Acidicapsa acidisoli: one gene and its partner. The protein of the gene in region 2 binds, or shares a complex with, the protein of the main gene of each other region. Links are inferred from orthologs where the notes say so. Each region holds a gene or a part of one and is shown on either strand. Other genes may lie near its edges.

Region 1 (3,159 bases), on a different replicon or contig from region 2:
AACACACCTCCGCATAGAGACGCTGCCACGAGCAGAGCACTTAGAGAGTTCCTCAAAACTTGCATCGGATCTTCCTTCCAGATTTTGTCGTTTATCAAGGGGACATTGGGGCTGGCCGGTGTGTCATACCGACATTTATGCGCTTCAAACCTAGAATGCTGGCGCAATACCAGACGTGGAATGCTGGGAATCTGGAAGATATGAATGCACGCGGATGGCCGTTTGGATCGCGGTGCGCAACCGATTGTTTCTTTGATATTTACAGTTTCATGACATCCCAGTAGCGACTATGGTTTCCTGTATCTTTTTGTTAATTCTATGAGAATAAGTAGCGTTAGATTTAAACAGCCGGGCGATTGTGTCTTGCCTGTGTCGCAGCACTAAAAGCGCAGGAAGGGTGAAAACTAACGATCAGAACTGACCGAGTTAGATAACCGGTCTATTGCGCAATCAGTTGCTGCAGCGAGTCAAAACTCCTATTTCGACTCGCTTTTTGAAGTTATAGATTGGGATCGATCAGTTTGAGGCCGCTGGCCGCGTCGGGTCGCTTGCCGAGGGCGGTGGTGTTGGCGGTGAGGAAGACTTCCACTGTGGGATTGACGTTGAGTTCCCAGACGTGACCACCTACGGTTGTGCCGTCGCGGCGGCCAAGGATTGCATGCATGTGGGCGACGGGCTTGCCGTTGAAGGCGGCGATGTCACCGATCAGGGACAGGACTTCTACCTGTTGATTGGTGACGGTCGGGTGATACATCTTCTTTTCGAGGTCGAGCCAGGCGGTGGTGGCTGAGCTCACGGCTCCGATACCGGTGAAGTGGGCGTCGCCAACCTTGTACTTGATGGCGAAGTCGGTGAGTCCGCTGAGGACCTCGTCGCCCTTGAGGAAGACGATGGCGTAGATCTTTTCTTCCGGGGTGTCTTTGACGAGCTTGACCTGCATGGCTGGGGCTTTGCCGGTGGGGATCGGGCGGGCGGGATTGATGAGATCTGATTCCGGGGTTGGGGATTGGGCGCGAACGGTTCCGGCCGAGAGGATCGTCACGGCGCAGAGGGCTAAGAGTGCGGCTTTCATGCGAGGCTCCCTGAGAGAAAAATGGTCACTACAAACGTTGTGCAAGCAGGATTGCAGCGACCATTCTAACCTTACAGGGCCTCAGGTCGGACTTTGGATCGGGACCAGGACCAGGGTCAGGCGGGCACGGCCATGAAGTCCAATGCACGGACCAGATAGGACTTGAGTTCACTGCGGGGGACAACGGCGTCGAGGAAGCCGTGTTCGAGAAGGAACTCTGAACGCTGGAAGCCTTCCGGGAGCTTCTGGCGAATGGTCTGCTCGATGACGCGAGGACCGGCGAAACCGATGAGCGCGCCGGGTTCGGCGACGTTGAGATCGCCGAGCATGGCGAAGCTGGCGGTGATGCCGCCTGTGGTGGGGTCGGTGAGAAGGCAGATGTATGGGATGCGAGCTTCGTCGAGCTGGGCGAGGCCGCTGGCGATCTTGGCGAGTTGCATGAGACTCACGACGCCTTCCATCATGCGCGCGCCGCCGGATGCCGCGACAATGATCAGCGGGTGATGGGTGGCAAGGGAGCGGTCGATCGCCCGGGCTATCTGTTCGCCGACGACGGCGCCCATGCTGCCGCCGATGAAGGCGTATTCCATGGCGCTGAGGACGACGTCGTGGTGGCCGATTTTTCCGAGAGCGGTGACGATTGCATCGTTGAGACCGGTCTGTTTCTGGGCTGAGGCCAGGCGCGATTTGTATGTCTTGATGTCTGTGAAGTTCAGCGGGTCGGTGGAGCGCAGATTGCCGTCGACGAAGGTGTAGCCGGGTTCGAGGAGAAGCTCGATGCGCTGGAGTGCGCCGATTTTGAAGTGATGGCCGCATTTGGCGCAGACATGGAGGTTGGCCTCAAGCTCGGCTTTGAAGAGGATGGTCCGGCAGCCAGGGCACTTGACCCAGAGACCTTCCGTGCGGACTCGGGCCGGCGAACCATCATCGGAGACCGGGGCGAAGGCCGATCCCGCGAAATCCTGACTGGAGTTTCCGTTGGAGTCGCCGTTGGGCTCGCCGTCGTTTGGTGAAGGATTCGGGTTGGGGCGCTTGAACCAAGCCATACCGGTCAATTGTATATGGAGCTTCCGTGCTTTTAGCGAGTTGGCGCGCTTTGCGCTTTGGCGGGTTAGCGGGTTAGCTGATGCAGTGGAAATTTGGAGCGGTGTGGCTTAGACCCATTACTTAGGGGTGTCGGGCTGGCGCAGGTAGGCGTCGTCGCGGTCGATCCAGTCCTGACGCGGGGGGTTGAAGATGTCGAGATCGACGGTGTCTTCGAGGGCGAAGGCTTCGTGGGGGACGTTGGGCGGGATGCAGAGGATGTCGCCTGCGCAGACAGTGACTTCTCGCGGTGCGGCGTTCGGGCCTTCGTGGAGATGAAACTTGAGCGCCCCTTCGAGGATATGGGTGATCTGTTCGTTGTGATGGCTGTGCAGCGGGACGTGGGCGCCTTTGGCCAGAAGGACGCGGGCGAGCATGGTGCCGGTGCCGACGACGAACTGGCGGCCGATTTTCGGGTTCATTGGCTCGACGGGGATGTCAGACCAGCGGGTGAAGATAGATTCGGTAAGTGACGGCATACGGGCTCCATGGCGCGGTGATTCGATCGGATTGAGTTGAGCCGGCCGGGGCCGGATGCCATGATGGTAATTGTGAATGGATCCTGCAGCAACGAAACAACATTGGAGGGAAGATGCGTCGCACAAATCTTGTGGTTAGCGCGGTTATCGTGATTGTCGTTTTGATGTCCATGGCCACGGGTCTTCATGCCGCGGGCGTGATAGACCAGGGGAACCTGAAGGAGGTGCGCGAGGCGGTGTGGCGCGCATGGTTTGCAGATGATGTGCCTACGCTCAAAAGACTGGTTCCCGCGGATGCGATCGTGATCAGCGCGGGTGAGAAGGAATGGAAGCATCAGGCTGCGATCTTTGAGGCTGCGGCCAAGTTTCATGCCGACGGAGGGAAGCTGGTGCGGCTGGCGTTTCCGCATACCGAGGAGCAGCGATATGGGAATGTGGCGATTCTCTATACGACTTACGAGGTGGAAACGGAGATGAAGGGGAAACGGTCCGTGAATTCGGGGCGGGCTACGGAGGTTTTTGTGA
Region 2 (3,184 bases):
CCAGCCGATCAAGAAACTCCCCCCGGCCAACGGCAGGAAAAACAGAAACATCCAGAATCGGATAAATCTTCGGAAAAACGAAACCCATGAATCAAGACTAATCGACAGAAAAGAGAAGAACAGGGACCAGAACGAGAGTTCAAGGATCAAAACATACGTCACATACGTCGAGCCAAACGAAATCTCTTCTGCTCCCCGATTCCTATCCCTGCTTACTTCACATTTCATCCGCTGAAGGCCCGTACACTCCGGGAACTTTTGCGCCCAGCAAACGCAGATCGACGCCAAGCTGTGCTCGGTGATGTACCGTGTGGTTCAGCACCCAGTTACGAAAGACGTTATAGCGTGTGTCGTCAATCCAGGTCTGATCGCCCGCCACCATCTTCCAGTTGTCGTCCCACTTAGCCGGGTCAAACCCACCCAGTGCCGCTTTCGCCTCAGCCGATTCCTTGTCGAAGCGCTCCAGTAGAGCGGCCTTGTTCGCAGGAATGTACGGCTTCCAGTCTTCGCTCGGCTTCCACTCAAGTTTGTCCGTGGTCAGCGTGGAAATCGCCCACTCACAGGGAGTCTCTGCCACATGCCCCGCCAAACGTCCCAGCGTAAAGGACTTCGGATGCGGTTTCCAGCTGAAATCCGCATCTTCCGGAATAGCATCCAGCACTCTGCGGGTCAATGCCACTTCACGATCGAATTCGGCGATCAGTTCCTTTTGAATGTCCATAAGCAACCTCCAATCGTTGCGGAATAAGCATACGGGAAGTTGCGTGACAATACGAATAAAAAGCGAAACAAAGAGGAATTATTTGCGAACAAATCGCCGCCGGCTCAGGAACGCTTCGCCAGGAATCGCTCCATGAACTTCGTATCAAAATCCCCCGCGCGAAAGTCCGGATCGGCAAAGATCTCCTGGTGCAGCGGAATCGAAGTCTCGATCCCCTCCACCACAAACATCCCCAGCGCCCGTTCCATGCGCGCAATCGCCTCTTCGCGGTCCTTGCCATGCACAATCAGTTTGGCGATCAGCGAGTCGTAATACGGTGGCACAACCCCCTCCGCGTACTGCGCCGTATCCACACGCACTCCATTCCCGCCCGGCAGATTGAAGACCGTAATCTTCCCCGCCGAAGGAGTGAACTTGCGTGGATGCTCCGCGTTGATGCGGCACTCAATGGCATGGCCCCGAATCTCGACCTTCTTCGGCAGAATCTCATCCAGCCGTTCGCCGGAAGCAATGCGCAACTGCGCCTTCACCAGATCGATGCCCGTAATCGCCTCCGTTACCGGATGCTCCACCTGGATGCGCGTGTTCATCTCGATAAAATAGATCGACCCGTCCTCATCCATCAGGAACTCGATCGTCCCGGCATTCTGGTAGCCAATTTCAGTCAGGCAACGCTTCAGCGTGCTGCTCAGGTGCTCGCGGATCTTCGGCGTTACCTTCAGCGATGGCGCTTCCTCGATCAGCTTCTGATGCCGCCGCTGAATCGAGCACTCGCGCTCAAAAAGCACTTCGACATTGCCGTGCTCATCGGCCAGTATCTGAAACTCGATATGCCGCGGCCGTTCGATGAACTTCTCCATGTACAGCTCGCCGTTGCCGAAAGCGTTCGCAGCCTCAGTCGATGCAGCGTGATAAAGATTCGGCAACTCCTCGGCGCTTCGAACGATCCGCATGCCGCGTCCGCCGCCGCCAGCCTTGGCTTTCAGAATCACCGGATAGCCGACTTCTGCAGCCCACTTCAGCGCATCCTCGGCATCGGCAACCACCCCATCCGAACCCGGCAGAATCGGCACCTTGGCCTTCTTCATCGCCTGCCGCGCCTTTTCCTTCTCGCCCATCAAGCGAGTCACTTCCGGCGGAGGTCCGATGAACTTGATGTTCGACACCCGGCACACCTCGGCGAAATTCGCATTCTCGCTCAGCAGTCCATAGCCGGGATGAATCGCGTCCACGTTGGCGATCTCAGCCGCCGAAATCACTGCCGGCACATTGAGATAGCTGTCTCCCGGTCGTGGTGGCCCGATGCAGATGGCTTCATCTGCAAACCGCACATGCAGCGAATTGCGATCCGCCTCGCTGTACACGGCAACCGTGCGAATGCCCAGTTCCTTGCAGGCACTAATGACGCGCAGCGCAATTTCGCCGCGATTGGCAATCAGAACTTTCCTCAACATGGGCAAATTACGATACTCGAATGGCAAAGAGAGGTTGGCCGTACTCGACGGGCTGGCCGTTGGTGACAAGGCGCTTGACGATTTCGCCGCTGGCGTCGGCTTCAATCTCGTTCATCAGCTTCATCGCTTCCACGATGCAGACGACTTGGCCTTTTTCAATGCGGTCGCCGTTGGAAACGAAGGCCGACGAGCCGGGTGAAGGCGATTCGTAGAACGTGCCGACGATCGGCGATTTGATAATGTGCAGGCTCTCGGCCTCTACCGCAGGCGCTGAAGGCGCAGCACCAGCAGACGGAGCAGACGCGGGATCAACAGCCAGCGGCGCTACGGCCATCGCCGGCGCTGCCGCGCCCGGCTGGGACAATCCCATTAGCCTCGCCAAAGAAACCAGATCCAGACCCGATGCAGGAGCCGCAGGCGGCACAACCGCCGAAGCAAACTTCAATCTCACCTTGAAATCGCCCCGATCCAGATCAAATTCGGCGATCTCGTTCTCTTTCAAAAAAGCAATCAGTTCTTTTAACTCTTCCAAACCGTCTGGTTTCATACTTGGCTCTTGCTCTCCAACTCATTCCAACTCAAAAAGTGTTGTCATCCTGAGCGCAGCGAAGGATCGGCTTCCGTCTTTCCTGATCCTTGATTTCTGTCCCTGGCTTTAAAGCTCAATCAGCGCCTTCGGGGACTTCGTGAGCACATTCCCACCCGTCCTCGTCACCGCCACCATGTCTTCAATGCGAACGCCAAACTCTCCTGCAAAATAGGCCCCGGGCTCAATCGTAATCACCATGCCCGGCGCCAGCTTGTCTTTCTGCCCCGCGCCAATCCGCGGGCCCTCATGAATCTCCAGCCCAACGCCGTGCCCGGTCGAATGGCTGAACGCCTCGGCCATGTCGGCCACACGCAAGACCCCTCGCGCAGCCTCATCCACCTCGCCGCATTCCACTCCCGCAGACACAGCAGCCACGGCAGCTTCCTGCGCCGCAAGCACCGCTTCGTACACCTCGCGCTC

The links.
Region 1: the proteins of accC (region 2) and accD are in contact, whole or in part, in a solved structure (PDB 8UXZ), measured with the Escherichia coli proteins. The link is inferred for Acidicapsa acidisoli from one-to-one orthologs.

What each region holds. Positions count from the first base shown.
Region 1 is NZ_JAGSYI010000001.1:1,342,943-1,346,101, reverse strand. What follows is about bases 159-2,994. They hold accD (acetyl-CoA carboxylase, carboxyltransferase subunit beta), read right to left. Parts: upstream 2,128-2,994; coding sequence 1,189-2,127; downstream 159-1,188. Other genes in these bases: OHL23_RS05350 (nuclear transport factor 2 family protein), read left to right, coding at 2,748-2,994; OHL23_RS05355 (cupin domain-containing protein), read right to left, coding at 2,236-2,634; OHL23_RS05365 (PPC domain-containing DNA-binding protein), read right to left, coding at 500-1,072. Outside these bases: OHL23_RS05370 (TonB-dependent receptor), read right to left, coding at 1-65; more of OHL23_RS05350, read left to right, coding at 2,995-3,159.
Region 2 is NZ_JAGSYI010000002.1:537,036-540,219, forward strand. Bases 1-2,861 are described here. They hold accC (acetyl-CoA carboxylase biotin carboxylase subunit), read right to left. Parts: upstream 2,176-2,861; coding sequence 826-2,175; downstream 1-825. Other genes in these bases: OHL23_RS12265 (thiamine phosphate synthase), read right to left, coding at 1-88; OHL23_RS12270 (DinB family protein), read right to left, coding at 218-721; accB (acetyl-CoA carboxylase biotin carboxyl carrier protein), read right to left, coding at 2,183-2,722; OHL23_RS12285 (M24 family metallopeptidase), read right to left, coding at 2,831-2,861. Outside these bases: more of OHL23_RS12285, read right to left, coding at 2,862-3,184. UniProt on the Escherichia coli protein: This protein is a component of the acetyl coenzyme A carboxylase complex; first, biotin carboxylase catalyzes the carboxylation of the carrier protein and then the transcarboxylase transfers the carboxyl group to form malonyl-CoA.